Regions from separate parts of the Shinella agrisoli genome, predicted to be linked through region 4. Evidence: riboswitches for the same ligand, from Rfam matches in the RefSeq annotation. Region 4 holds a riboswitch; each other region holds the start of a gene.

Region 1 (7,392 bases), on a different contig from region 4:
CCACGCGCGCTCCTATTCGTCCATCTTCTCGACGCTCTGCCTGACGCCGGACGTGGACGACGCCTACCGCTGGTCGGAGGAGAACGAGTTCCTGCAAAGGAAATCCGCGCTGATCATGGCGCAATATGCCTCGGGCGATGCCTTGAAGAAGAAGGTCGCCTCCGTCTTCCTCGAGAGCTTCCTGTTCTATTCCGGTTTCTACCTGCCCATGTACTGGTCGAGCCGCGCCAAGCTCACCAACACCGCCGACCTCATCCGCCTCATCATCCGCGACGAGGCGGTGCACGGCTACTACATCGGCTACAAGTTCCAGCGCGGCATTGAACGTCTGAGCGCAGAAAAGCAGCAGGATATCAAGGATTTCGCGTTCGATCTTCTGCTGGAGCTTTATGACAACGAGGCCAAGTACACCGAAGAGCTCTATGACGGCGTCGGCCTCACCGAGGACGTCAAGAAATTCCTGCACTACAATGCCAACAAGGCGCTGATGAACCTCGGCTACGAAGCGCTCTTCCCGCCGGAGGCCTGCAAGGTGAACCCCGCCATCCTCTCCGCCCTCTCGCCGAACGCCGACGAGAACCACGACTTCTTCTCCGGCTCCGGCTCCTCCTACGTCATCGGCAAGGCCGTGGCGACGCAGGACGAGGACTGGGACTTCTGAGGCAACGCCACCGTGTCGTTGCAGACACCGCCGATGTCGCATTCCCGAAGGTCATTTCGTCCGCCGGATGATTTGCTGGACGTGTTCAAGGTGCCATCCCGACATCGTCGGGCTGGATAATTGGGAAACCGGTGGAAGGCCGGTGCTGCCCCCGCAACGGTAGCGGAACGAAGATCTCGACGAATGCCACTGGCCGATTGGCCGGGAAGGTGTCGAGAGCGTCCGGAAGGACGGTTCCGAAGCCCGGAAACCAGCCTTGAGACACAGACTCGGCCGATTGCGGTGGGCGATCGAGAGGCGGACGGCGTTCCCGCGGGGCTGCTCCGTTCATTCCTCGGTTTCCATCCTTCGTCGAGAGACGTTCCGTGCGGCCGCACCGCGGTTTCGCGTGCGCTTTGACATGATCCGGCCTGCGGAGGAGCGGGCCGGAAGGCTTCAACCAAGGAGGAGACGGATATGAGCAGGAACAGAGGCGTCGTCTATATGCGGCCCGGCAAGGTGGAGGTCCGCGACATCGACGACCCGAAGCTGGAGGCACCCGATGGCCGCCGCATCGAGCACGGGGTGATCCTCAAGGTGATTTCCACGAACATCTGCGGCTCCGACCAGCACATGGTGCGCGGCCGCACGACCGCGATGCCGGGCCTCGTTCTCGGGCACGAGATCACCGGCGAGATCATCGAGAAGGGCATCGATGTGGAGATGTTGGAGATCGGCGACATCGTCTCGGTGCCGTTCAACGTCGCCTGCGGGCGCTGCCGCTGCTGCAAGTCGCAGGATACCGGCGTCTGCCTCACCGTGAATCCCTCGCGCGCCGGCGGTGCCTACGGCTATGTCGACATGGGCGGCTGGATCGGCGGGCAGGCGCGCTACGTCACGGTGCCCTACGCCGATTTCAACCTCCTGAAATTCCCCGACCGCGACAAGGCGATGGCCAGGATCCGCGACCTCACCATGCTGTCCGACATCCTGCCGACGGGCTTCCACGGCGCGGTTCGCGCGGGCGTCGGCGTCGGCTCGACGGTCTATGTGGCCGGTGCCGGCCCGGTCGGCCTTGCGGCGGCCGCCTCGGCGCGCATTCTCGGCGCGGCGGTCGTGATGATCGGCGATTTCAACAAGGACCGCCTTGCCCATGCCGCCAGGGTCGGCTTCGAGCCCATCGACCTGTCCAGGAGCGACCGGCTCGGCGACATGATCGCCGAGGTCGTCGGCACGAACGAGGTGGACAGCGCCATCGACGCCGTCGGTTTCGAGGCCCGCGGCCATGCCGGCGGGGAGCAGCCGGCCATCGTGCTCAACCAGATGATGGAGATCACCCGCCCCGCCGGCGCGATCGGCATTCCCGGCCTCTACGTCACCGAGGATCCGGGCGCCGTCGACGACGCGGCCAAGCACGGCAGCCTGTCGCTGCGCTTCGGCCTCGGTTGGGCGAAGGCGCAGTCCTTCCACACCGGCCAGACGCCGGTTTTGAAGTACAACCGGCAGCTCATGCAGGCCATCCTGCACGACCGCCTGCCGATCGCCGACATCGTCAATGCGAAGATCATCCCGCTCGACGATGCCGTTCAGGGCTACGAGAGCTTCGACCAGGGCGCGGCGACCAAGTTCGTGCTCGACCCGCACGGGGACCTCTTGAAGGCCGCCTGACGACGACGGGACGCGCCGGCCGGATTTTCGAACGGCCGGCGCATCCGCACCCGATGGAATGCGCGCCGGCGTCCGGGGAGGCGAGGGGCCTGCCGTGCAGCGGTTCATGCATGAAGGACGAACGAACATGACTGATTTCCGGGACGTCTTGATCGACCACCTCGTAGACGAGAGGGCGGGCTGGAGCATGGGCTGCTTCGGCGCCGTTGCCGAGTTCCACCAGGACAGGGGCGAATATCTGGAAGCCGACGCACCGACGATGTTCGTGCGGGCGACCTCCCGGGGCGCCATCCGGCTGAACGCCGAAGCCGTCGGGCAGATCGTCCCGGTCGCCTACGAGACGCTCGGCGCGGACCCGCACCGATGGAGCCATGGCGTGGCGCTCTGCCTGCCGCAGAAGGATTCGGCGATGAACGGCCGGAAGGTCCTGACCGAGCTCGGGCGGGACGAGGAGGCGGTGCGTTCCGCGGACAGGGCGGCGATCCTCTTCGATCTCGGCCTCGGCCTCCCGCAATGCGACTTCTGCATCCGCACCGCGGATCCGGACCTGCTTTCGCTGCTGCGCGCCAATGCCGGGCGCAGCCTGTTCGAGCCCGGCAATCCTTCGAGCGCCGCCGTGCTGAAGGCGCATCCCCACCGGGTCGCGCTGACGCGGATCGGCCGCATCGAGGTCTTCCAGAAGATCGGCGGGCCGGATACCGGCGGAGCTTCGCCGCCTGGACCGCATACGCACCTGCTGCCCCATCTGCTCAAGTCGCGCCGCACGCATTCGGCCGATACGCCGATCCCGAAATATCACCTGCCGCTCGGCTATCTTCATCCCGCCAATCCCGTCACGGACGGCCTGGGCCGGGACAGGGCGTTCGACATAGACGATCACGCCCGGTTCCAGGCGCTGTTCGAGCGGTTTGCCCGCCCGGACCTGCCGATCCTGCGCAAGGCGGTGCTGGACGGGCTTGCCAGGAGGGCGGAGCCCGGGCAGTTCCCGCTTCAGTCCGACCGCTTCAGCCGCGCCACGGTGCGCATCACGCTGCGCCAGCAATACAGGCTCGCCGAGCGGTTCGGGGGCGGTTCCTATCTCGAGCTGGTGTCGAGATGGCGCAATGTCCTCGACGGGGCGGCGGATATGGCCGCGACGGATGAGGAGGCGCCCGCTCGCACCGGCCCCGGGGCGAATGACGTGCATTCTTCCCCGCCGCTTGCCGCGGCCGGCTGATCGCCGCTAGAGACCGGAAACGGCCGGCAGGTCCGATCCGAAGCCGCGCAGGGCCCAGCGCCTGCCGTCGCTGGTCAGCAGCAGCATTCCGAGCGGCTCGACATCGATACGCCAGAGCGAGGCGAGCGGCGCCCCGAGGACGTGTGCGAGAAGAAGCTTCAGGATGATGCCGTGCGTGACGGCCAGCGTGCTCCCGCCTTTCGCATGGAGCGTCGTGAGCCAGGAAGCCGCCCGCTCGCATGCCGCGTCGAAGGATTCGCCCCCATGCGGCGCCGCGGCCGGATCGGACATCCAGCGCTCGAACGCCTGGGGAGATCCGGCGGCGACATCGGCGATCGCCCGCTCGTTCCATTGCCCGTAATCGACATCCCTCAACGGAGGGCAGGGGATCGGCCTCGACGAAAAGAGCGCGGCCGTTTCGGCCGCGCTCTTTTCGGGCGCATGCAAAACCTCGTCGAACGCGCGAAGGTGCTGCGCGAGCTTCCGCGCCCGCTCGGTTTCCTTCGCAAGCAGGCGCTCGTCGGAGAAAAAACGCGGCTGCCGGCTGGATACGGTCGCGCCGCGGCACAGGATTGTGAGGCGTGTGGCTCTGCCCTGGGACGGTCCCGTCCCTTCTCCTCCGGCGCTCGCCATTGATCTGTGCTCCACGCAGGAAACGAACAGGAAGGACGGCTGCGAACCCCAACGGGTCCCGCGACATGCGTGCGGGACCCGTTGAGGAACCGGACGGTTTCCGTCAGCTGCAGCCGCTTGTGGCGCCGCAGGTGTCGCACTTCTCGCAGGTGCCGTTGCGCACCATGGTGAAGTTCTGGCACTCGGAGCACATGTTGCCCGTGTAGCCCTGGGCGATCGAGCGCATGCGGCGTTCGTTCTCCACCTTCTTGGCGTCGGCCTTGGCGCTGGCGGCTTCGGCGGCGGCCTTGTCGGAGAAGAGCGCGGTCACGCCTTCCGCTACTTCCTCGCCGATCTCCTCCGCGATTTCCTCGGCAAGTTCGGCGGCGCGCTCCTCGTAGTCGCGCTTGAAAGCGACGATTTCGGAGGTGGCGACGGCGGTCGCCGGCTCCAGCTTGCGGGCGGCGCTGCCGGCAAAGGCGGTGACGTTGCCGCCGGACGAGGCCTTGGCGGGCGCGGCGGTGGCGGCGCCCTTCGGCTCGGCGAGCGGACGCTCGTTCTGCCCGCCCTGGATGAGCGTCGGCTTGTGGCCGCGCGTCCAGCCGGTCGAGATCAGGTTCGTCTTGCCTTCCTGGATGCCCTTGCCGAGCGCCGTGTTGCCGAAGTCGGACGTATCGACATGGGCAAGGTCGTGGCGGCCGAGATAGGAGACGGCGAGCTCGCGGAAGACGTAGTCGAGGATCGACGTCGCGTTCTTGATCGCGTCGTTGCCGACGACGATGCCGGCCGGCTCGAACTTGGTGAAGGTGAAGGCCTCCACATATTCTTCCAGCGGCACGCCGTACTGGAGGCCGAGCGAGATGGCGATGGCGAAGTTGTTCATCATCGCGCGGAAGGCGGCGCCTTCCTTGTGCATGTCGATGAAGATCTCGCCGAGGCGGCCGTCGCCGAACTCGCCGGTGCGCAGGTACACCTTGTGCCCGCCGATGACGGCCTTCTGGGTGTAGCCCTGGCGGCGGTTCGGCAGCTTCTCACGCTCGCGCACCAGCCGCTCGACGATCCTCTCCACGATCTTTTCCGTGACCTGCACGGCCTGGGCGGCGGCCGGGGCCGCTGCCAGCGCCTCGACGGCATCGTCCTCGTCGTCCGCGTCCTCGATCAGCGAGGCGTTGAGCGGCTGGGAGAGCTTGGAGCCGTCGCGGTAGAGGGCGTTGGCCTTCAGCGCGAGCTTCCAGGAGAGCATGTAGGCGTTCTTGCAGTCCTCGACGGTCGCCTCGTTCGGCATGTTGATCGTCTTGGAGATGGCGCCCGAGATGAACGGCTGGGCGGCCGCCATCATGCGGATGTGGCTTTCGACCGAGAGGTAGCGCTTGCCGATCTTGCCGCACGGGTTGGCGCAGTCGAAGACGGGCAGGTGCTCGGCCTTGAGGAAGGGCGCGCCTTCCAGCGTCATCGCGCCGCAGACATGGATGTTGGCGGCCTCGATGTCCTTCTTCGTAAAGCCGATATGCTCCAGGAGGTTGAAGGACATGTCGGACAGCTGCTCGTCCGAGACCTTCAGCGTCTCCTTCAGGAAGTCGGCGCCGAGTGTCCACTGGTTGAAGGCGAACTTGATGTCGAAGGCGGATTTCAGGCCGGCATTGACGGCCTCGATCTTCTCGTCGGTGAAGCCCTTGGCCTTCAGCGTCGAGGGGTTGATGGCCGGGGCCTGGTTCATGTTGCCGTGGCCGACCGCATAGGCCTCGATCTCGGCGATCTGGCTTTCCGAATAGCCGAGCGTGCGCAGCGCTTCCGGGACGGCGCGGTTGATGATCTTGAAGTAGCCGCCGCCGGCGAGCTTCTTGAACTTGACGAGGGCGAAGTCGGGCTCGATGCCGGTCGTGTCGCAGTCCATGACGAGGCCGATCGTGCCGGTCGGCGCGATGACGGTCGTCTGGGCGTTGCGGTAGCCGTGCTTCTCGCCGAGCGCCACGGCCTTGTCCCAGGCGGCAGTCGCGTGGGCGACGAGCGCCGGGTCGGTGCAGTCGGCATGGACGAGCGCGACCGGGTTGACCGAGAGCGCCTCATAGCCGGCGGTCTCACCGTGAGCCGCGCGGCGGTGGTTGCGCATGACGCGCAGCATGTTCTCGCGGTTCGGCGCAAAGCCCGGGAAGGGGCCGAGCTCGCCGGCCATCTCGGCCGAGGTCGCGTAGGCGATACCGGTCATGATGGCGGTCAGCGCGCCCGCGATGGCGCGGCCTTCGGCCGAATCGTACGGGATGCCGGAGGACATCAGGAGGCCGCCGATATTGGCGTAGCCGAGGCCGAGCGTGCGGTACTCGTAGGAGAGCTCGGCGATCTGGCGCGACGGGAACTGCGCCATCATCACGGAGATTTCGAGCACGATGGTCCACAGACGCACGGCATGCTCGTAGTCGGCGATGTTGATCTTCTTCGTCGCCGCGTCCTTGAACTGGAGGAGGTTCAGCGAGGCGAGGTTGCAGGCCGTGTCGTCGAGGAACATGTATTCCGAGCACGGGTTCGACGCGCGGATGGGGCCAGCGGCCGGGCAGGTGTGCCAGTCGTTCATCGTCGTGTTGAAGTGCAGGCCCGGATCGGCCGACGCCCAGGCGGCGTAGGAGATCGATTCCCAGAGATCCCGCGCCTTCAGCGTCTTCATGACCTTGCCGTCCTTGCGGGCGGTCAGGTGCCATTCCCCGTCATTCTCCACCGCGCGCAGAAAATCGTCCTTCAGCGAGACGGAGTTGTTGGAGTTCTGGCCGGAGACGGTGAGGTAGGCTTCCGAATCCCAATCCGTGTCGTAGGTCTTGAACTCGATGTCCTTGTAGCCCTGCTTGGCGAACTGGATGACGCGCTTGATGTAGTTCTCCGGAACCTGGTCCTTCTTGGCGGCGCGGATCTCGCGCTTGAGGGCCGGGTTTTCATTGGGATCGTAGCACTGGTCGCCATCGGCCGAGCAATTGACGCAGGCCTTCATGATGGCCTTGAGGTGCTTTGCGACGATCTTCGAACCGGTGACGAGGGCCGCCACCTTCTGCTCTTCCTTGACCTTCCAGTTGATATATTCCTCGATGTCCGGATGGTCGATGTCGACCACGACCATCTTGGCGGCGCGGCGCGTCGTGCCGCCCGACTTGATGGCGCCGGCGGCGCGGTCGCCGATCTTCAGGAAGCTCATGAGGCCGGAGGAGCGCCCGCCGCCCGAAAGCTTCTCGCCTTCGCCGCGCAGGTGCGAGAAGTTGGAGCCGGTGCCGGA
Region 2 (7,392 bases), on a different contig from region 4:
GAACCGCTCCGCGTTCTCCGCACCGCCCTCGTTGAGGTAGGCCCAGAGACGTTGCCGGTCGTCCTCCCCTATGCGGTTGAAGGGGATGAGGCCCTCGTCCGGCCGGTCGTCGCCGGGGAGCGCCACGAGCCTGATGCCGTTCTCGACCGCCGTCGCCAGCAGGGCCTCCAGCACGTAGCGGAAATAGCTGGCGCCGCCGAGGGCGCGGATGACGATCAGCTTCGCATGGCGCGCCGTGCGCTCGATGTAGGTATCGACCGACATCGGATGGGACAGCGCCGCGAGGCTGGCGAGGCGCAGGCGCGTGCCGGTCTTGCGTGCGCGGTGGGCGGCGGCGATGGCGGCAAGTTCCGTATCGGCGGCGGAGAGGAAGAGGACGTCGCCCGGCGTCTGGCCGAGGTCGATCGCTTCCCTGCCGTCGGCGATGGTGCCCTTCTGGGCTAAGAGGAGGTGCATGCGGCGCCTCCCGTCTGTAAGCGTGCGGTGCCGGTGGATCCTCGGGTCGGGCCCGAGGATGACGGCGGGGAGGATAGGCTAAGGGACCTATCGACCGGTGCGGCATGCGGAACCGTCGCCGTTGCCAGCCGTCCCTTCCTTCTTTCGTCATCCTCGGGCCCGACCCGAGGATCCACCGGCACGGCAGGCCGGAAATGGCCGTGCCGCGCCCGAAAAGCCGGAGAGAGGGACCGCCGCACGCTCATGCCGCCGTCACACCGCGGCGGCGATGGCGTCGCGCACGGCCTTCTCGTCCATGTCGTGCAGGCCGATGACGACGAGACGGGTGCCGCGGGCCTCGCCCGGCGCCCAGGCGCGCTCGAAATAGTGGTCGATGCGGCTGCCGACGGCCTGGATGAGCAGGCGCAGCGGCTTGCCGGGCACATCGGCGAACCCCTTGAGGCGCAGCACGTCGTGCGCGGCGATCACGCCCTTGAGGCGCTCGATGAAGGCGGCCAGATCGGCGATGGCGGGAAGATCGACGACGAAGCTGTCGAACTCGTCGTGGTCGTGCTCCTCGCCGTTCTCGTGCTCCAGCTCGTGGTGCGACTTGCGGTTGGCGATGTCGTCCTCCGTGCCGACGCCGAGGCCGAGCAGGACGGCGGCGGCGACCTCGCCGTTCCGCGCCTCGATCATCGAGGGCTTGCGGGCGATGCGGGAGGCGACCTCCTCGCGCACGGTCCTCAGGCCCTCCGCGTCGATCAGGTCGGTCTTGTTGAGCACGATCAGGTCGGCGGCGGTAAGCTGGTCCTCGAAGAGCTCTTCCAGCGGGCTTTCGTGGTCGAGGTTCTCGTCCGTCACGCGCAGCGCATCCACCTTGTCGTGGTCGTCGGCGAAGCGGCCGGCGGCGACGGCCGCGCTGTCGACGACCGTCACCACGCCGTCGACCGTCACCTGCGTCTTGATCTCCGGCCAGTTGAAGGCGGCGACGAGCGGCTGGGGAAGCGCCAGGCCCGAGGTCTCGATGACGATGTGGTCGGGGCGGTTCTCGCGCTCCAGGAGCTTCGACATGGTGGGGATGAAATCGTCGGCGACAGTGCAGCAGATGCAGCCGTTGGTAAGCTCGATGATGTCATCCTCGGTGCAGGCTTCCGCGCCGCAGCCCTTCAGCACGTCGCCGTCGACGCCGAGGTCGCCGAACTCGTTGATGATGAGCGCGATGCGCTTTCCCCCGGCATTCTGCAGGAGGTTGCGGATCATCGTCGTCTTGCCCGCCCCGAGGAAGCCGGTGATGACGGTGGCGGGGATCTTCTGTTGCAGCATGGCTCAACCCTTCATTTTCAGCGGCAGTCCGGCCGCGACGAAATAGACTTCAGGCACGAGGGCGGCGACCTCCTGGTGCAGCCGCCCGGCATGGTCGCGGAACTCGCGCGCCATGCGGTTTTCCGGCACGATGCCGAGGCCGACCTCGTTCGACACGAAGACCAGCCGGCCGGGCGCCGTCCTGATGGCGGCGAGGAGGCCCCCGAATTCGGCGGCGACATCCCGCTCCTCCAGCATCAGGTTGGTGATCCAGAGCGTCAGGCAGTCGACGAGCACCGCCCGGTCCGCGCGCGCCACGTCGCTTATGCGCGCGGCGAGCGCAAGCGGCTCCTCATGCGTTTTCCACCCGTTCCCGCGGTCTTGCCGGTGCCGTGCGATGCGCTGGCGCATCTCGTCATCGAAGGCGCGGCCGGTGGCGATATAATGACGCGAAAGGCCGGTCTCGGCGACCAGCCTTTCGGCGAAAGCGGATTTTCCGGAACGCGCACCGCCCAGAACCAGGACGGCTCCGGGCGATGTCGTCGTCATGTCAGGCCGCCTTGGCGATCTTCTCGTTGGCAAAACCCAGCGAGAGGCCGAGCACGATCCAGAAGAACAGCGTCGTGGCGAGCGCGGCGACGGCGAACTCCGCGCCGAGGACGGCCGGCACGTTGCTGGAGATGTCGCCCGGCTGCGGCGCGCCATAGACCTGCGGCGCGGCGATGAGCACGATGCCGATGATCTTGGCGACGATACCCTGCTTCAGGAACAGGAGGTAGAGGCCGGCGGCCGAGAGGATGACGGTCGCGACCCACCAGACCTGGCGATCGCCGAGGTCCGCGGCCGGGAAGCCCGGAAGCTCCGGCGGCAGGCCGATGGCCGGCAGCATGTGCACGGCGAGCCAGCCGGCCGCTCCCCAGAGCGCGCCGTTCGCGACGGTGATCGGATAGCCGGAGACGAGGCTGAAGCCCGCGAGCAGGAGGCCGAAGCCGGCACCGGTCACGAGGTTTGCGAGCAGCGTGCCGGAGAAGCGGCTCATGCCGAACATGATGCCGCCCTCCTCGTGCTCCTCGCCGTCATGGGCGTGGGCGAGGGAAACGGGCGAGAGATGGGCGGCAACGTCCAGAAGCGCCGCGCCGAGCGAGGAATGGTCCTGCGTCTGGGCCGCGCCCTCGGTGGCGGGCGTGCCGCCTTCGCCTGCCGGCGCGGCCTCCTCGCCGCCCTCGAATTCCTCGGCATGAAGGATGAGCGGCACGACCCGCGCCTCCTGGGCGGCCGTCATGAGCACGCCGGAGAACAGCCCGGCCACCAGTGCGGCCAGGAGATAACGAACGATCATCTCAAGAACTCCTCAGTGGCAGGGAAAGCCGTAGGAGTGACGCGTGTCGTGCGCCGTGTCGTGCAGCACGGCCGAATTCGCAAGGCCCGCGCCGAAGACCAGAAAGGCGCCGATGACGAGCGCGACGATGCCGGCGATGAGGCGGTCGTTCGCGGAAAGGGAAATGGAAGACGTGGTGGAAACAGCCATGACAACCTCCGTGCAGGCGTTGGGGAAGCCCCTCCCCGGGTCGGGCGACATGCCCTCATTGGCTGGCAGGTTTCCTGGCTCGCGGCGTCCGGCGCAAAGCGCCTGCGGGTCCGCCCTCGCCTTCCCGGACCCGGCATCACAAAAGGCGGACGATTCGTAGAGATAGAGGCGTCCAACCCCGGTTTATCGTGATGCTGCCCAGTGGCTTTTCCGGCTGGTTTTCGAGGCGCGGTCCCCGGAGCGCCATTGCCCCGCTTGCGCGCCGCGTCCTCCCAGCGGACGGGCGTCCCTCGCCACTCTACAGTCGCGGGGTCGGCCGTGATTGCAGCGCCCTGGTTGGGTCCGCCGCGTCACATTCCCATTTACTCCCCGATCCGTTTCCGGACCCGGGAACCATCCAATAGTCCGGATGATTATGCTTCCGCCCCCGGGAAGTCAATCGACCGGCAGCGGCACGGCCTGTGCTGAAACCGCCGTCCGGCCGGCGCAGTCTCAGTAGCCGGGAATGATCACCATGCCCCCGCCGCCGTTGTAATAGCCGTCGTCGCGGTAGTACGGACCGTCGTAGTACCCGTCGACCGGGCCTTCCAGCACGTCGTAGTCCCGCTGGTAGCGGCGCTGGCGGTTCTGCCGGGCCTCGGCATATTGCGCGGCCTCGCGCAGCGCACGGAACTGCCGGCGCGAGAGGTAGCCGTCGGCGCGGTAGCCGGACGCACCCTGCCAGGCGGCGATCGCCGAGCGGGTGCGCGGGCCGAAGACGCCGTCGGCGCCGTAGGTGTTGAAGCCGAGCATGCTCAGCCAGCGCTGCGCCTGGACGCGGCTCGACCGGCCGAGATAGGCTTCCCGCGGATCGACCGCCGGCTCCTCCGCCGCCCGGCGTTCGGTCTCGACGGTCGCCGTCGCGGTCTCCTGCCGCGCGGTGCCTGCCAGCGCGGCAAGGCGCTCGCGGGCGTCCGCGACGAAGCGGCCCTTCGGATATTGCGCGATGTAGGCGCGGAACGCATTCTCCGTGCCTTCGAGCACGGCCTTCTGGAACGCCTCCTCCTCGCGCTTGGCCGCATCCGCCTTCCCGGCGGCAAGGTCGTCCTTCTCGCCCTCCTGCGCGTCGCGTCCGGCGGTGGCGGCTGCGCCGGTTTGGGCCCGTTTCTCGGCAGCGGCGGCTTCCGCGGCCCGTTTTTCCGCTTCCTTCGCAAGGCGCGCCGCTTCCGCAGCCTTGGCCTCGGCATCCGCTGCCGCCTTGGCGGCCTCGGCCTTCAGCCGCTCCACCTCGGCGGCCTTCTCTTCCGCAAGCTTGCGCGCAGCGGCGGCCTCCCGCTCGATCCGCGCCTTCTCGGCGGCGGCGGCCTTCTCGGCTTCGGCGCGCCTGGCTTCCGCTTCACGACGCGCGACGGCTTCCTGCTCGGCACGTGCCTTTTCCGCGGCAGCGGCTTCCTCGGCCTTCTTGCGGTCGGCTTCGGCCTTCACGCGCGCGGCCTCCTCCGCCCGCGCCCTTTCCGCCGCGGCCTGCGCCTCCGCCTTCAGGCGCTCGGCTTCGGCCGCCTGCTCCTCGGCAAGCCTGCGGGCGGTCGCTTCCTTCTCCTCGGCTTCCGCCTTCAGGCGGGCAGCCTCTTCGGCACGGGCCTTTTCCGCCGCGGCGGCTTCGGCCCGCGCCTTCTCGTCGGCCTCCGCCTTCAGGCGCGCAGCTTCCGCCTCGGCCTTCGCCTTTTCCGCTTCGGCGGCCTTGCGGGCGTCCTCTTCGGCTTTCCGGGCCTGCGCAGCCTTGCGAGCCTCTTCCTCGGCCCTGGCTTTTTCAGCCGCGGCGGCCTTTTCAGCCTCTTCCGCCTTCCGCGCCTCGGCGGCCTTCTTCGCCTCTTCCTCGGCCTTCGCCTTTTCGGCGGCCGCGGCTTCCTCCACCTTGGCGGCGTCGCCGGAGGCGGCCGTTGCCTGCGTCGTCTTGGCGGCCGCCTGCAATTCGGCGATGCGCAGGCGCGCCATGGAGGCGAAGGTGCCGTTCGGATATTGCTTCAGGTAGCCTTCGTACTGCGCGACGTCGCTGCCCGAGGAAACCTTCTGCCAGAGGGAGAATTCCTCTTCCCAGCGTTTTCCCGCGCTGGTGGCCTCCTTGGCCGTCTGGGCGAAGGCCGCGGCCGGAAGGCCGGCGAGCGACAGCCCGACCAGGCCGGCCAGAACGGATCGTGCGAGAGGTCCAGAACCCATGTATTTACCCTTTCGGATCGCGCGAAGGCGTCAACGCCCGGAAGCCGGACGGATTTCCGTCACTCCTCGCACCGAATTCTGGCGCAACTTTGGTGCGGCAGGCCGGTGGCGAAGGAACCCGATGGCTCTACGTTTCAGCGGGTCGGTTTAATCAGCGCCCCCTAAAAGGCCTTCGAGCCAGCGGCGGTCGAGAACCGCCTCCAGCTCCGCCGCGACACCGTCAAGCGCCTCGTCGACGCTCGCGCGATAATCGAACCCGCCGCCATCGATGCCGAAGTCGGCCAAAAGCCTCGCCCGGTAGGCGCCGCTCGCAAGAAAGCCGTGCAGGTAGGTGCCCATCACCCGGCCATCGGCCGAAAGGGCGCCGTCCGGACGCCCGTCGATGCTGACCGGGGGACGAAGGGCATCCGGCCCCGCGGTGCGGCCGAGATGGATTTCGTATCCTTCCAGCGGCACGTCGTATTGCAGGGAACGGGCCGTGCTGTTGCGCACGGTCTTTTCCGGGGCCATTTCCGTTTCGACCGCAAGGAGGCCGAGGCCCTCCACCTCCCGCTCGCTGCCCTCGATGCCGAGCGGATCCGTCACGCGGCGGCCGAGCATCTGGTATCCGCCGCAGATGCCGATGACGCGGCCGCCGCGCCGCATATGCATGGCGAGGTCCTCGTCCCAGCCGGCGGCGCGCAAATCGCGCAGATCGGCGATGGTGGACTTGGAACCCGGCAGGACGACAAGGCCGGCATCGGCCGGAATCCGCTCGCCCGGCCGCACGAAGACGAGGTCCACCTGCGGCTCCGCCTTCAGGGGATCGAGGTCGTCGAAATTGGCGATGCGCGGCAGGACGGGCACGGCCACCTTCAACGCCCCCCCGCCGCCCTTGGCGAGCCGTTCCAGCACGACCGAATCCTCCGCCGGCAGCCGCGCGGCCTGCCTCAGCCAAGGCACGACGCCGAAGCAGGGCCAGTCCGTGAAGCGGCCGATCTCGGCAATCCCGCCGTCGAACAGCGTGACGTCGCCGCGGAACTTGTTGATGAGGTAGCCGGTCACCATGCGCCGGTCCTCCTCGGGCAGGATGGCATGCGTGCCGACCAGCGAGGCGATGACGCCGCCGCGGTCGATGTCGCCGACGAGCACGACGGGCACGCCCGCCCGCGTCGCAAAGCCCATGTTGGCGATGTCCCCCGCCCTGAGGTTGGTTTCCGCCGGAGAGCCTGCACCCTCGACCACGACGAGATCGGCGCCGGCCGAGACCGTCTCGAAGCTCTCCAGCACGGCGCCCATCAGCGTCGGCTTCAGCGCCTGGTAGTCGCGCCCCTTCGCCTGGCCGAACACCCTGCCCTGCACGATGATCTGGCTGCCGACATCCGACTGCGGCTTCAGGAGGACCGGGTTCATGTGCACGGAGGACGGGACGCGGGCGGCGAGCGACTGCAGCCATTGCGCCCGGCCGATCTCGCCGCCGTCGGCGGAAACGGCGGCGTTGTTCGACATGTTCTGCGGCTTGAAGGGACGCACCTTCAGCCCGCGGTTCGCGGCGATGCGGCAGAGCCCCGCCACCAGTACCGTTTTTCCGACATCGGAGCCGGTGCCCTGGAGCATGATCGTTCTTGTCATGCGCGTCCTCCTACCATCCACGCCCGCCACCGAAAAGCCCTGATTTACCGCAATCCCGCCGCAATTTCCGGCCGCCGGCAGATGCAATTCCGCAACACAGGGCCATGCAATTCGGGCATGGCTGCTCCGCTGTTCATTTTGCGACATTCCACGCCGTGAACGGCCATGGTTTGCGCCGTGATCGCGCCTATATCGGTCTCATCGCACAGCCGAGGCAAGTGGCTTCGGGTTTCAAGGACCAAAGACATGCTGTACATCTTCAGCAAGCCGAACTTCGTTCAGATCGCCTGGAACGGCGAAGCCCCCAGGAGCCAGTCCCG
Region 3 (7,392 bases), on a different contig from region 4:
TCGAGAGCATCGAGGCGGAGCTGCGCTCGAGCGCCGACCGGTTGGCCAAGAAGCTGAAGGTGGTCGTCGCGCCGCTCTTCGTCGCCGTCTCGGGCTCCTCGCGCTCGCTGCCGCTCTTCGATTCGATGGCGATCCTCGGCCGCTCCGTCGTGCGCCAGCGCCTCAAGGTCGCCGCGCAGGTCGTGGTCTCGATGGCCGGCAGCGGCAAGTAAGGGGGTCCCCCTAATCCGCCTGCTGGCACCTTCTCCCCGAGGGGAGAAGGGGAATATGGCGCCTGCAACACACTCCGATCCCCTCTCCCCTCGGGGAGAGGGCCAGGGTGAAGGGGGTGGCCACGGCAGGAATTTTGCAATTAATTGCACGGCGAGAGCCGAAACAGGGTTCGAAAGATGAACGACACGAAGACCGAAACCGCCCTTTCCTCCGACCCGACGGAAGTCCGCCGCCAGAAGCTGGGCCAGCTGCGCCAGACGGTCGGCGACGTCTATCCGGCGCATTTCCACCGCACGATGACCAATGCGGAGCTCGCCGCGAAATACGAGGACCTCGCACCCGACACGGAGAGCGGCGACGTGGTGACGGTCGCCGGCCGCGTCTATTCCTCGCGCAATTCCGGCATGTTCATGGACATCCATGACGCCTCCGGAAAGATCCAGATCTTCTCGCACAAGGACACGACGCCGGAGGAAGCCCGCGCGCTCTTGCCGATGATCGACCTCGGCGACATCATCGGCGTCACCGGCGTCGTGCGCCGCACCAAGCGCGGCGAGCTGACGATCAACGCGCGAGAGATCGTCATGCTGACGAAGACCCTGCTGCCGATGCCGGAGAAATGGCACGGCGTGTCGGACGTCGAGATCCGCTACCGCAAGCGCCACCTCGACATCATGACCAACGAGGAATCCAAGCTCCGCTTCCAGCAGCGCTCGAAGATCATCTCGGGCATCCGCCGCTTCATGGAGAACGACGGCTTCATGGAAGTCGAGACGCCCATGCTGCACTCCGTCTACGGCGGGGCGACGGCCGAGCCCTTCAAGACCCACCACAACACGCTCAAGCTCGACATGTACCTGCGCATCGCGCCGGAACTCTACCTGAAGCGCACGCTGGTCTCCGGGCTCACCGACAAGGTGTTCGAGATCAACCGCAACTTCCGCAACGAGGGCGTGTCGACAAGGCACAATCCCGAGTTCACCATGATGGAGTGCTACTGGGCCTATGCCGACTACGAGGACATCATGGACCTCGTGGAACGCCTCTTCGCCGAGCTTGCGATGAAGATCCACGGCTCGACCGAGTTTGCCTACGGCGACAAGCAGATCTCCTTCAAGGGGCCGTTCCGCCGCGTGCCGATGCCCGACGCCGTGAAGGAGACGACCGGCATCGACTTCCTCGCGATCAGGACGGACGAGGAAGCCCGCGCCGCCGCGCGCGCCGCCGGCTTCGAGGTGGAGAAGGACTGGACCTGGGGCGAGTGCCTTGCCTTCCTCTTCGAGGAGAAGGTCGAGCCGACGCTGATCCAGCCGGCGCATGTCACCCATTTCCCGAAGGACATCTCGCCCTTCGCCAAGGAGGTGCCGGGCGAGCCGCGCCTCGTCGAGCGCTTCGAGACCTATTGCAACACCTGGGAGCTCGGCAACGCCTTCTCCGAGCTCAACGATCCGGAGGAGCAGCGCGCCCGCATGGTCGAGCAGCTGGAGCAGGCGCACGCGCGCGGCGAGAAGGACAAGCAGCTCGACGACGAGTTCCTGGACGCCATCGACCAGGGCATGCCGCCCGCCGGCGGCCTCGGCATCGGCGTCGACCGCCTGATCATGCTGCTCACCAACGCCCCCTCGATCCGCGACGTCATCCTCTTCCCGGCGCGGCGGGCGAAAGCGGACTGACCGGTGGGGAGGCCGGCGCCGACGGACACATTGAAGCCCCCGTCACCGGCCGGTGCGGGGGCTTTTTGTTGCGAGGTTAAAGCGAGGCGATCGAACCGCCTGCCTTACGCCTCGATCGATACGTCCCCGATCGGCCGCGAGCAGCAGGCGAGGATGTAGCCTTCCTCGATCTCGTCGTCGAGGATGCCGCCGTTGTGGTGCATCTCGACCTCGCCCGAGACCTTCATCACCCGGCAGGTGCCGCACAGGCCGCCTTCGCAGGCGGCCCCGATGCGCACGCCCGCGGCGCGCGCCGTCTGCAGGATCGTCTGTCCGGGCGGGCATTTCGCATCCTTGCCGGCCATGGTGAAGGTGACGGTGGCGACGGCGTCGGCATCCGCCTCGCCGGGGCCGGCACGGACGGCGATCTCCTCCGGCGCGGGCGCCGCCGCCGGCTGGAAGCTTTCCTCGTGGTAGCGGTCCATGGCGAAGCCGCAGACCTTCAGCATGTCCTTCACGCCGCGCATGAAGGGCTCCGGGCCGCAGCAGAAGACGGTGCGGTCGCGGAAATCCGGCGCGAGCAGCGTGAGCCGGGCGGCGTCGATGCGGCCGCGAAGGCCATGCCAGCCGTCGCGCGGATTGTGGCTTTCCACGACGAAACCGAGCGAAAGGTTCGGCATCTGCGCGGCGAGACATTCGAGCTCCGCCTTGAACAGGAGGTCCTCCGGCTTGCGGGCGCAGGAGACGAAGGCGACATCCGACTGCGGGGCGCAATCGGCCATCCAGCGCGTCATCGACACCATCGGCGTGATGCCGGAGCCGGCCGAGATGAACAGGTACTTCTCCCCCGGATAGCGCACGAAGGAGAAGTCGCCGAGCGGGCCGAACGCCTTGAGCTTCATGCCGGGGCGCAGGTTGTCGAACATCCAGCGCGTGCCGATCGAATTCTTCTGCGCCTTCACCGTCACGGCGACGGAGAAGGGCCGGGACGGCGTCGAGGACAGCGTGTAGGTGCGGAATACCGGCTCGTCCTCGCGAACCGGCAGTTCCAGCGTGACGTACTGGCCCGGCAGGTACCGGAACCAGTTGTCGCCGTCCGAGCGGAAGGCGAACGTCATCACGTCCGCCGTTTCCACCGTGGCGGCGACGCATTCCAGGAGATGCTGGCGGTCGTTCCACGGCTGGAGCTCGTCGAAGTGGCGGAAGTGGCTGGCGGCCGTCATGTCAGGCGACTCGCGAGAGCGGCTGCTTGGCGCCGTCGAGCCGCTCGACCATGAAGTTGGCGTACCATTCGACGAACTGCATGACGCCGCCCTCGTCCTCGACCGAATACGGACCGGGCTGGTAGGCGGGCGAGCGGATGCCGAAGGCGTTTTCCTCGACGATCCGGCGGTCCTGGTCGTTGGTCTCGGTCCAGACGTGGGTGAGCTCGTCGAGGCGGTAGTCGACGCCCTCCACCGCATCCTTGTTGACGAGCCACTTGGTGGTGACCTGCGTGAGCTCCGGGCCGAGCGGCAGCACGCGGAAGGTGATGGCGTGGTCGGCGAGCACGTGATTCCACGTCGTCGGATAATGGAAGAGCAGCAGGGTGCCGATATGGCTTTCCAGGATGTCGCTGGAAAGCGGGCGGGCGACGGCGCGCGCGCCCGACATCGTATAGCTCTCCGCGTCCTGGATGAGCGGCATGCGCGCCGCGCGGAACTGGCCGATCGGCGAGATCCTGAACTCGCTCGGCAGGCCCGCGGCCTCGCATTTTTCCCAGTGCGCGGCGATCACCGGGTCGTTCTTTGCGCCCTGCACGCCGGTCGCGGTGGGCGCTTCGGGATAGGTGCGGCAGAGCTCCGGGTGGTTTGCCGCGCAGTGGTAGCATTCGCGGTTGTTTTCCCAGACGAGCTTCCAGTTGCCCTTCTCGACGATCGTGCTTTCGAAGGCGACCTTCGTCTCGCCGAGGCGGTGGCGGGCGAGATAGGGCTCGACGGTGGCGCGGAAGGCGGAGAAGTCCGGCGCCTCGTCTGCAAGGCAGATGAAGATGTAGCCGCCGACGGTCTCGCAATGGATCTTCTTCAGGCCATGCTGGCTCTTGTCGAAGTCTTCCGCCATGTGGCGGGCGAAAAGCAGGGATCCGTCGAGCTCGTAGGTCCACTGGTGGTAGGGACAGACGAGCTTGGCCGAGGTGCCCTTGTGCTGCGTGCAGACGCGCGAGCCGCGGTGGCGGCAGGAATTGTGCAGGGCGCGGATGGTGCCCGCGCGGTCGCGGGTGACGACGACGGGATAATCGCCGACCTGCACGGTGAAATAGTTGCCGGCCTTCGGGATCTCGCAGTCATGGCCGATGAACAGCCAGTCGCGGTACCAGATCGTCTCGAGGTCGAGCCTGTAATAGTCGGGGTCGATGTAGAAGGCCTGCTCGAGGCTGTAGCCGTCGCGCCGGTTCTTGAGCTTGCGGAGCACGTCGCTGCGAATGTCCATGCCGGATCCTCGGTATCCAAGTTGGGGATGAGGCGCACGGAAGGAGACGGCCTCCGGGCGGGCGAGCCGCACGGACTGCACGTTTCCCGGCCGCCCGCCGCAGCCAGTCACGATCGTTCCTCCAGGCTGGTTTCCGGGCTGAGGAGCGTCCTTGCGGGTCATGACCTTGTCCAAAAAGCCGGACGACTTTTCGGGGCCGTGCCTTGCGGGACCGGATGCAGCGCCTTCCCAGACCTCCCGTCCAGTGGCTTCCTGCTGCACCTTGCTCCAACACCGTTGCGGGGGCAGCGCCGGATTTCAACCGGCTTCCCAATTCTCCGCCCCTCCTCTGGGGCGGCACCTCGAGTGTGTCCATCTAAGCGCAAGAATGTGCGGCCGGCATGTCGGAAAACGACATGACTTCATGATTTGACGACAGTCGATCAGGAAGGGGCCTATGCCGGGCCTCAGCAATTTCATCATACATCTCAATGCGATGTGCTCGACTTTATAGCGGGCCGCCTACCTTTTCGGCAGGCGGATCCCAACGATTGCCCTCTTGTCATATTGCGACCACAAAACACGCCCTCGGGAATAGGGAGCGCAACGGAAAGGAATGCTTAACGACGTTTCCATAAGCTTTTTTCGATCCGGGCGCGAGGATGGAGTGCCAAGGCGTGCAGCAGACGAAATTCCGATACTACGACGCCGTCGCCTACAAGCGCGCGAACCCGCCCAAATCCGCCGTCCACACCGAGTTCCTGCGCACCGGGCGGATCGACCGCAGCCTCACCTGGAGCCCGAGCGAAAAGCGCTACCTCAGCGACCAGGAGGTCGCCGAGCGCACGGGCCGCAAGCTCGAGCGGGCGGGCAGCGTCACCCATGAGCGCATCAACGGCTTCCACCATTCCATCCGGTTTCCGAAGCTGATCTTCCATCGCACGCTCGCGCGCACGCCGCATCTCGGCTACTGCCACATCACGGTGGCCAATTCCCGCTTTGCCGAATTCGAGAACGTGCAATGGGCCTTCTACATGGCCAACTTCCTCGCCGAGATCGGCGACGAGGAGCAGTTCTTCGCCGGCATCTCGCAGAGGCCCGGGCGCATGTATTTCGCCGTCGCCATCGCGCCGACGCAGGAAGAGGGGCGGCTGCAGATCGACCGCAAGGTGCGCGGCAACGGCGTGATCTTCCGCACGGACGACCCGAAGCTCGCCATGAAGAACGTGCTGATGCTCGGCACGCGCAACGAGGCCCTGCGCCAGGCCATCCGCGCGCTCTGACGCGCCCATGGGCGCGGGATTTTCATCCTCCCGCAACAGGCCGCTCTTTCGGCGGGTCTGATCCGCTCGCTCGCATCCAGGCAAAGCGGCGCGCGCTCTTGGCATCTGCCGTCAAAGCCCTGTAAAGGAGGCGCCGGACAACGGAAGAAGCGGCATGGCGCAGATCGTGGACACACGGACGGATGGGCAGGCGGCGCTGGCGCGCGCCTGCGAGGCCCTCGGCCGCGGCGTGCCGGTCGCCATCCCGACCGAGACGGTCTACGGCCTTGCCGCCGATGCCACCAATCCGCTGGCGATCACCCGCATCTACGAAATGAAGGGCCGTCCGCGCTTCAATCCGCTGATCTGCCACATGGCCGACCTTGCCATGGCGGAACGGCACGCGGTCTTCGATCCCTTGTCGCGACGGATCGCCGAGGCCTTCTGGCCCGGCCCGCTGACGCTCGTGCTGCCGGTCCGCCCGGAAAGCCCCATCCATCCGCTGGCGCGCGCCGGGCTCGACACGGTCGGCATCCGCGTGCCGACCGGCTTCGCCAGCCGCCTGCTTTGCGCCTTCGGCCGCCCGCTCGCGGCCCCGAGCGCCAACACGTCCGGCCGCATCAGCCCGACCACCGCCCGGCACGTCGCCGAGGATTTCGGCGACAGGCTGGAACTGGTGCTCGACGCAGGCCCGGCGACCGTGGGGCTCGAATCGACCATCCTCAAGGTCGAGGACGGGATGATCCGGCTGCTCAGGCCCGGCGGGCTCGACGCCGCCGAGGTCGAGCGCGTCACCGGCCGCCCGGTCACGCGCAGCGGCAAGGCGGGCGCGGCGATCGAGGCGCCCGGCATGCTCGCCTCGCACTATGCGCCCGATGCGCCGGTCCGGCTCGACGCCAGGAGCGTGCGGCCGGGCGAGGTGCTGATCCGCTTCGGCGGCAAGGCGCTGCCCGGCGAGGCGGAGGCGGCGCTCGTGCTGGACCTCAGCCCCTCCGGCGATCTTGCCGAGGCGGCCGCAAATCTCTTCGGCTACATGAAACGGGCGGATGCGGCGGGCGCCCGGTCCATCGCCTTCTCGCCCATCCCCTCGACCGGCCTCGGCGAGGCGATCAACGACCGGCTGCAGCGCGCCGCCGCCCCCCGCAGCTAGGAGAAATGCAGATGGTCCAGGCGACGCTTCCCCCCGATCTCATCGCCCGTTTCGCGGCGATCACCGGCCCCGCCCATGCCCTCATCGAGCAAAGCGACATCGCCCCCTACCTCGTCGAGAGCCGCGGGCTCTATCACGGCACCTCGCCGCTGGTGCTGCGGCCGGAATCGGTGGAGGACGTGTCCAAAATCCTGGCCCTCGCTACCGAGACGCGCACGGCCATCGTGCCGCAGGGCGGCAATACCGGCCATGTCGGCGGGGCCGCGCCGCGCGAGGGGGCGGCGGATGTCGTGCTGTCGCTCTCCCGCCTCAACCGCATCCGCGACGTCGATCCGGTCGGCAACGTCCTCGTCGCCGACGGCGGCTGCGTGCTGGCGCAGGTCCAGAAGGCGGCCGAGGATGCCGGCCGGCTCTTCCCCCTGTCGCTCGGCTCAGAAGGCTCCTGCCAGATCGGCGGCAACCTTTCCACCAATGCCGGCGGCACCGCCGTGCTCGCCTACGGCAACATGCGCCAGCTCTGCCTCGGCCTCGAGGTCGTCCTGCCGACCGGCGAGGTCTGGAACGGCCTGCGCCGGCTCAAGAAGGACAATACGGGTTACGACCTGCGCGACCTCTTCATCGGCGCGGAGGGCACGCTCGGCGTCATCACCGGCGCGGTGCTGAAGCT
Region 4 (7,392 bases):
CCTTTGGTATCTGGGGATTGCCGCCGGACAGAAGGACGATCTCGCCGGGCTTCGGCGTCGCCTGGCGCGGCCCCGCGGCTTTGCCGCCCTTCGACGGTTTCTTGCCCACCATCGCATCCACCTCCATCAAGCTGTCAGTTCCGGTCGATCAAACACTCACAAGGGTTTCAGCACAAGCCTGCCGTAGGCGATGAAGGCGCATATGGCCACAACCACGAGCCAATAGACCATCGGGCCGTAGCTCCTGTCGCCGGAAGCGATATGCACGCCGCAAAAGAGCAGCATTTCCGCAGCCACGACGATCGCCGCGAACGGCACCAGAAAGGCCAGCGGCCTATGGAATCCGGCAAGGACCAGGCCGAGGGCGCAAAGCACCTCGACGGCGCTCATCCCCAGCCAGATTCCGTGCGGAATGGCCTTCAGGGACGGTACGGCCTGCTCGGAATTGAAAAGCTTCCATGCCGCCCCGACGGCGGTATGCAGCGCAAGGAGGACTTGAAGAACCCAAAGGAGAATGTTCATGATCGCTTTCCAGCCTACTTGCTCTCGATGCCGGGCATTCGCGCCAGGATCTGCTCCAGGTTTTCAAGGAACCGTTGCCAGCCTTGCTTCGCGCCGCCGAAAGCCTGCTTCTGCTCCGGCCGGAAACCTTCCTGCTCCACGCGCAGGCGCGTTCCTCCGTCCGTGGGCGCAAGCGTGAAGGTCACGACGCTCCGCAGATCGAACGCCGGATCGTCATGCGCGAAATTCCAGGTGTAGGAGAGCGTCCTATTCGGCTCGACGACGAGGACCTCGCAGTCCAGCACGCCGCCCCAGTCGCCGTGAAGGCGGAAACGGTGGCCCACGACCGGGCTGAAGTCGTTCCTCATCAGCCATTCCTCCATGAGGTGCGGCTGGGTGAGCGCGCGCCAGACCTTTTCCGGCGGATGGGCGATCTCGCGTTCGATGACGACAGAGCGCCTTTGCGCAGGGGCAGCATTCATTGGTCCATCCTTTTCAGCAAGTCCTCCAGGCTGTCGAGCCGGTTCTCCCAGAAGCCGGCCATCTCGTTCGCCCAGCCGACCAGAGGGGCCAGCGCGCCAAGCTGCGCCCGATAATGGGTCTGGCGGCCTTCATGGCGGTCGATGACCAGCCCGGCCTGTTTCAACACGCCGAGGTGCTTCGATACGGCCGGCTGCGAGACCCCGGCCCGATCGGTCAAAGCCCGGACCGTCTGCTCCCCTTCGAGGCAAAGCCGCTCGAAGATGGCCCGCCGCGTCGGGTCGGCGAGCGTTCTGAAGAGGATGTCGTGCGCGTCCGGCATTGAAACCCATAGCTCTGCGGTTATCGATCAAACCCATAACCGAAGAGCTATAGATGAGTCAAGCAGCGCCCGCGCCAACGGCCTGAACGGGCCTGTGGGTAGAGTGCAGCGTCTCTTGACCCGGGTTCGGGAGCGCCGATAGACTTCGATCACGGAACAGGTTCCGTCAGCATGACGGATGAAAAGGGAACACGGTGAGGACTACCCATCAGGGGCCGAAACCGTGACTGCCCCCGCAACTGTAACCGCCGAGCTTGCCCCATGATGCCACTGCGCCGAGGCGCGGGAAGGCGGGGAGAGCGATGACGCGGAAGTCAGGAGACCTGCCTGTGCCGGTCACCCATGCCGGGATACGGGGAGTGTCCGGGCGCGGCCGTCCGTAGCGGTGACATTGTCGAAGATGTCGCCGCATCGGCGGACGGTTGATGGAAGCGCCCGCTCCCCATGAATCCTCCTCAGCCCGCGGTGGAAAGCTGTGCAGGCGCGTCCTGCCATGGGGGAAAGATGAGGAACTATCTGGCAGGGGGCTCCCTGCTCGCCATCGCATTGTGTCAGCCCGTCCTTGCGCAGGACCAGGCGCCCACCGAGCTCGACGAGATCGTGATCACCGACGGCCTGACCCCGGTGGAGCTCAGGAAGTCCGGCCGTGCCGTCACCGTCGTTACCGGCGAGCAGATCGAGAAGAACCAGGTCCGCTACGTGGCGGACGCCCTGCGGATGGTGCCGGGCTTCGCCGTGTCGCGAACGGGCTCCTATGGCGGCCTGACGCAGGTCCGCGTGCGGGGCGCCGAGGGCAACCACGTGCTGGTGATGATCGACGGCGTCGAGGCCAACGACAACGCCCAGGGCGAATTCGATTTCGGCAGCCTGATCGCCGACGACATCGAGCGCATCGAGGTCCTGCGCGGACCGCAGAGCACCTTCTGGGGCGCGAACGCCATGTCGGGCGTCATCAACATCATCACCAAGCGGGGCGAGCGCAATTCCGTGCGCTCCACCGCGCGGACCGAAGTCGGCACCGACGGGACCTGGATGGGTGCATTCTCCACGCGCGGCGGCGGCGAGAATTTCGACTATTCGCTGTCCGGCGCCCTCAGGCGCACGGGCGGCTTCAACATCTCGGACATCGGCGCGGAAGACGACGGCGACCGCAACGGCACGCTGAACGGCAAGTTCACGGTGGACGTCTCGCCCGATACGACCGTCGACGGCACGTTGCGCTACGTCAACCGCCGCAGCGATCTCGATCCGCAGGACTACGACACGGCGATGACCTACGATGCGGAGGACTACACCAGAAGCCGCGAATTCTACGGCTCCCTCGGCCTCACCAACACGGCGCTCGATGGCGCGCTGACGCAGAAGGCGCGTTTCTCGGGCAACGACATCTCCCGCTTCAACCATTCGGCGGCCACCGGCGACAGCTGGAACGACGGCAACCGCTACAACGCCACCTACCAGGCCTCCTACCGCTATGACGAGCTGGAAAACCAGGTTCACCAGCTGACCGCCGGCTACGAATGGCAGCGCGAGACCTTCTCGCCGTCACACCTCACGGAGACCTTCAGCCGCAACACCCATTCGCTGATCGGCGAATATCGCGGCGAGTTCTCCGATCAGTTCTATCTGAACGGCGGCGTGCGGCAGGACTGGAACGACGCCTTCGACGACGCCGTGACCTGGACGATGAGCGCCGCCTGGCAGATCCCGAACGCCGGGACGCGCCTGCACGCCTCCATCGGCACCGCCGTCACCAACCCGACCTTCTACGAGCAGTTCGGCTATTTCCCCAGCACCTTCGTCGGCAACCCGAACCTCAAGCCGGAGGAAAGCCTCGGCTGGGACATCGGCGTGGAAAAGAGCCTGTTCGACGGCGGGCTCGTCGTCGACGTCACCTACTTCAACCAGAACCTGAAGAACGAGATCGCAACCGTCTACGATTCGAACTTCATGGCGACGCCCGTCAACCGCGATGGCGAAAGCCGGCGCAGGGGCGTCGAGGTCTCGGCGACGGTCGATTTCTTCAACGGCTTCACGGCGACGGCCTCCTATACCTATACGCATGCCACGGAGCAGACGGTTGCCGGGGGCGCGCGTCTCCAGGAAGTCCGCCGGCCCCGCCATGCGGGCTCCCTGAGCGCGGCCTATGTCTTCCACGAGGACCGGGCGCGGGTGTTTGCCGAGGCGGTGTTCAATGGCAAGATGCAGGACAGCGTCTTCGCCACCTTCGTTCCGCCGCGGGTGACGCTCGGAGGATATACGGTCGTCAATGTCGGCGGCAGCTTCAAGGTCAACGACACGGTCGAGGTCTTCGGCCGGATCGACAACCTCTTCGACCGCGACTATCAGGAAATCTACGGTTTCAACACGCCGGGCCTGACGGCCTTCGCCGGACTGAAGGCGACCTTCTGATGCATGGGAAGCGTTGGCATGCGATCGTCCTTGCCGGCCTCCTCTGGCCGGGGACGACGTGCGCCGACGCCTTTCCGCAGCGCGTCGTCTCGATGAACGTCTGCACGGACCAGCTGGCCATGCTCGTCGCAAGGCAGGGCCAGCTTCATTCGGTCTCCTACCTCGCACGCGATGCCGGCGCCTCGGCGATGGCTGAGGAGGCCGGCGCCTATGTCGTCAACCACGGGCTGGCGGAGGAAATCTTCCTGATGAAGCCCGATCTGGTGCTTGCCGGCACCTATACGACGCGCACCACCGTGTCGCTGCTGCGCCGGCTCGGCTTCCGGGTGGAGGAGTTCCAGCCGGAAGCGTCTTTCGACGATGTCCGCGCGAACCTCCGGCGCATGGGCGGCCTGATCGGCAACCCGGCGCGGGCCGAGGCGCTGATCGCCGGCATGGATGCCGAGATCGCGGCACTCGAATCCGCCAGGCCGCCACGGCTGCGCACCGCGCTCTATTTCGCCAACAGCTATACGGCCGGCGCCGGCACGCTCGTTTCCGAAGTGGTGAAGCGCACGGGCCTGGAGAACATCGCCGAGACATTGGGCATGGCGGGAACCGCACGCCTGCCGCTCGAACTGCTGGTCCTTTCCGATCCCGAGTTGCTGGCCGGCGGACGCGCACGACAGGACAAGCCGGCGCTCGCCGACCAGAACTTCACCCATCCCGCCTATCGCGCGCTTGCGAGGGAAACGGCCGAGGCGCCGCTTGAAAGCCGGCTGACCGTCTGCGGCGGCCCGTTCACCCTGGAAGCCGCCCGCGCCCTGCAGGACGCCGCGCGCCGGGCCGGGGAAGGCAGGCCATGACGACCCGTTCCCGCTACGCCGCAACCCTCGCCATTCTCGCGGCAGCGGCCCTCGTGCTCTTTGCCTTCTCGCTCACCGTCGGTCCGGCAAACGTCACGCTTGCGGACAGCCTTCGCGCGCTCTTCGGCGGCGGCGAGGAATTGCTGGTTCTGGTGATGCAGGAGATCCGCCTGCCCCGCGCGCTGCTCGGCCTCATCGTCGGGGCGACGCTCGGTCTTTCGGGGGCGGCGCTCCAGGGGTACCTTCGCAACCCGCTCGCCGAACCGGGGCTGATCGGCGTCAGCGCCTCGGCCTCGCTGGGCGCGGTGATCGCCATCTATACGGGGCTTTCGGCGCTTTTCGCGCTTGCCCTGCCGCTCCTGGCGCTGGCCGGCGCGATGCTGGCCGTCTTCGTGCTGCAGGCGATGGCGGGCTCCGACGGCCGGCCCCTCACCGTCATCCTCACCGGCGTCGCGATCTCCAGCCTCGCCGGCGCGATGACGTCGCTGGTGCTGAACCTGTCGCCCAATCCCTTCGCGGCGATGGAGATCATGTTCTGGATGCTCGGCTCGCTCACGGATCGCTCGATGCCGCATGTCTGGCTGGTGCTGCCCTTCACGGCGGCCGGCTGGCTGCTGCTGTTCCGCCTCGGCCGGGCGCTCGACGCGCTGACGCTCGGCCCCGATGCCGCCGCGAGCATGGGCATCGACCTCGGGCGCGTGCAGCGGCTGGCGATCGCCGGCACGGCGCTCTCGGTGGGCGCCGCCACCGCCGTCACGGGCGCCATCGGCTTCGTCGGCCTCGTGGTGCCGCACGTGCTGCGTTCCTTCGTCGGCGCGCAGCCTTCGCGGCTTCTTCCGGCCAGCGCCCTCGGCGGCGCGGCGCTGCTGCTGGCCGCCGATATCCTCGTGCGCGTCATCGCGCCGGACCGCGACATCAAGCTCGGCGTCCTGACGGCGATCGTCGGCGCTCCCTTCTTCTTCTGGCTCGTCTGGACGCACAGGAGGAAGGTGCTGTGAGCGTGCTTGCGATCGAGAACCTGTCGGCCGCGCTTTCCGGCAGGAGGGTGGTGGACGGCGTGTCGCTCACGCTCGCCAAGGGCAGCTTCACCGGCCTCATCGGCCCGAACGGGGCGGGCAAGTCGACCTTCCTGCGCGCCTGCCTCGGCCTCGTTCCGGCAAGCGGCGCGGTCCGTCTCGACGGCCTCGACCTTGCGGCCCTCAGAGCATCCGAACGCGCCCGCCATCTCGCCTACCTGCCGCAGGAGCGCGAGACCGCCTGGGCGATGAGCGTGGAGGCCGTGGTGGCGCTCGGCCGGCTGCCGCATCACGCGCGCTTTGCCGCTGCCTCGGATCGCGACCGGGCGGCGACGGAAGCCGCCCTCGCCCGCATGGACCTTTCCGCCTTCCGCCATCGCGCCGTCACGAGCCTTTCCGGCGGCGAGCGCGCGCGCGTCCTCATCGCCCGTGCGCTCGCGCAGGAAACGCCGGTTCTGCTTGCCGACGAGCCGCTGGCCGGGCTCGACCCGCAGCATCAGATCGCGCTCATGCGGCTTTTCAGGGAGCTGGCGGAGGAAGGCAGGATCGTCATCGCCTCGATGCACGACCTGACGCTCGCCGGACGCTGGTGCGACCGCCTGCTCCTGCTGCGCGAGGGCCGCGCCGTCGCAGAAGGCCCGCCCGAGGCCGTGCTGACCGCCGGGACCCTGGAAGAGGTCTACAAGGTCGAGGCCTTCATAGGCGCCGCCGCCGGCGGCCTCATCGTGCAACCCGTCGACCTGTCGCGGAAGGAGAAAAATGAACATGGCTGACCTGCGGGACGTGCTGCAAGACCACCTTGCCGACGAGAAAGCCGGCTGGAGCATGGGCTCCTTCGGCGCCGTCGCGGAATTCCACCAGGACAAGGGCGAGCCGCTCGACGCCGATGCGCCGGCGCTCTTCGTGCGGGCGACCCGGCGCGGCGCCATCCGCCTCGATGCCGGGATGGTCGGGAGGATCGAGCCCGTCGCCTACGAGACGCTGAGCCCGAAGCCGCACCGCTGGAGCCATGCCCTGGCGCTCTGCCTGCCCGCCGGGGATGCCGCCGGAAGCAGGCGCGATGTCCTCACCGAGCTCGGGCCGGACGAGGATGCCGTGCGCCCCGCCGACCGCACGGCGATCCTCTTCGACATGGGGCTTGCCCTGCCGCAATGCGATTTCTGCATCCGCGCCGACGATCCGGCCCTCCTCGCCATACTGCGCGAGAATGCCGGGCGAAGCCTGTTCGATCCCGCCAACCCGGCGGGGGGCGCCATCCTGAAGGCCCACCCGCACCGGGTCGCGCTGACGCGCATCGGCCGCGTCGAGGTGTTCCAGAAGATCGGCGGGCCGGATACCGGCGGGGTCTCGCCGCCCGGCCCCCACACCCATCTTCTGCCGCAGCTGCTGAAATCGGGCCGCACCCATTCGGCCAACGTCCCGATCCCGGATCATCTGATGCCGCTCGGCTATCTCCATCCGGCCAATCCGGTCATGGACGGCATGGGGGCGGACAGGGATTTCGACATCGAGGACCACGTCCGCTTCCAGGCGCTGTACGATCAGTTCGCCCGTCCCGATCTGCCAATCCTGCGCAAGGCCGTGCTTGCGGCGCTGGACAAGAAGGTCGAGCCCCATCGGTTTACGGTGCCGGCCGACCGCTTCGGCCGCGCGACGGTGCGCCTCACGCTCCGCCAGCAGCACCGCCTCGCCGAAAAGTTCGCCGACAGCGCCTACCTCGACCTGGTGGCGCGCTGGCGCGAGGCGTTCGACAAGGTCTCCGACACGACGGCGGCCGACGACGACGCGCCCGGCCACTGACGTTCCGGCACAGGCA

What was found. Region 4 has a riboswitch for cobalamin ahead of ACIIOY_RS01150 (TonB-dependent receptor plug domain-containing protein). Riboswitches for the same ligand answer to the same signal wherever they lie in the genome.
Region 1: it holds a riboswitch for cobalamin, as region 4 does, so the genes downstream of both, fdhA (formaldehyde dehydrogenase, glutathione-independent) here and ACIIOY_RS01150 (TonB-dependent receptor plug domain-containing protein) in region 4, are expected to answer to the same signal.
Region 2: it holds a riboswitch for cobalamin, as region 4 does, so the genes downstream of both, ACIIOY_RS21150 (CbtB domain-containing protein) here and ACIIOY_RS01150 (TonB-dependent receptor plug domain-containing protein) in region 4, are expected to answer to the same signal.
Region 3: it holds a riboswitch for cobalamin, as region 4 does, so the genes downstream of both, ACIIOY_RS05100 (aromatic ring-hydroxylating oxygenase subunit alpha) here and ACIIOY_RS01150 (TonB-dependent receptor plug domain-containing protein) in region 4, are expected to answer to the same signal.

The regions. Positions count from the first base shown of each region.
Region 1 covers NZ_JBJIEP010000017.1:93,363-100,754, forward strand. The annotation lists gene nrdF (class 1b ribonucleoside-diphosphate reductase subunit beta) at 1-661, shown strand, start outside; cobalamin riboswitch at 733-934, shown strand; gene fdhA (formaldehyde dehydrogenase, glutathione-independent) at 1,118-2,308, shown strand; gene ACIIOY_RS18325 (DUF6925 family protein) at 2,436-3,524, shown strand; gene ACIIOY_RS18330 (histidine phosphatase family protein) at 3,531-4,157, opposite strand; gene ACIIOY_RS18335 (vitamin B12-dependent ribonucleotide reductase) at 4,261-7,392, opposite strand, start outside.
Region 2 covers NZ_JBJIEP010000022.1:59,679-67,070, reverse strand. The annotation lists gene cobN (cobaltochelatase subunit CobN) at 1-456, opposite strand, end outside; gene cobW (cobalamin biosynthesis protein CobW) at 709-1,758, opposite strand; gene cobU (bifunctional adenosylcobinamide kinase/adenosylcobinamide-phosphate guanylyltransferase) at 1,762-2,286, opposite strand; gene ACIIOY_RS21155 (CbtA family protein) at 2,288-3,076, opposite strand; gene ACIIOY_RS21150 (CbtB domain-containing protein) at 3,089-3,265, opposite strand; cobalamin riboswitch at 3,313-3,678, opposite strand; gene ACIIOY_RS21145 (peptidoglycan-binding domain-containing protein) at 3,758-5,461, opposite strand; gene ACIIOY_RS21140 (cobyric acid synthase) at 5,609-7,072, opposite strand; gene ACIIOY_RS21135 (hypothetical protein) at 7,319-7,392, shown strand, end outside.
Region 3 covers NZ_JBJIEP010000004.1:211,595-218,986, forward strand. The annotation lists gene gltX (glutamate--tRNA ligase) at 1-212, shown strand, start outside; gene lysS (lysine--tRNA ligase) at 390-1,886, shown strand; gene ACIIOY_RS05095 (FAD-binding oxidoreductase) at 1,991-3,088, opposite strand; gene ACIIOY_RS05100 (aromatic ring-hydroxylating oxygenase subunit alpha) at 3,090-4,334, opposite strand; cobalamin riboswitch at 4,442-4,693, opposite strand; gene ACIIOY_RS05105 (DUF6656 family protein) at 4,991-5,596, shown strand; gene ACIIOY_RS05110 (L-threonylcarbamoyladenylate synthase) at 5,751-6,725, shown strand; gene ACIIOY_RS05115 (FAD-binding oxidoreductase) at 6,737-7,392, shown strand, end outside.
Region 4 covers NZ_JBJIEP010000001.1:246,774-254,165, forward strand. The annotation lists gene ACIIOY_RS01130 (DUF1801 domain-containing protein) at 1-112, opposite strand, end outside; gene ACIIOY_RS01135 (DoxX family protein) at 157-522, opposite strand; gene ACIIOY_RS01140 (SRPBCC family protein) at 537-983, opposite strand; gene ACIIOY_RS01145 (ArsR/SmtB family transcription factor) at 980-1,303, opposite strand; cobalamin riboswitch at 1,445-1,648, shown strand; gene ACIIOY_RS01150 (TonB-dependent receptor plug domain-containing protein) at 1,808-3,715, shown strand; gene ACIIOY_RS01155 (ABC transporter substrate-binding protein) at 3,715-4,560, shown strand; gene ACIIOY_RS01160 (FecCD family ABC transporter permease) at 4,557-5,558, shown strand; gene ACIIOY_RS01165 (ABC transporter ATP-binding protein) at 5,555-6,349, shown strand; gene ACIIOY_RS01170 (DUF6925 family protein) at 6,342-7,376, shown strand.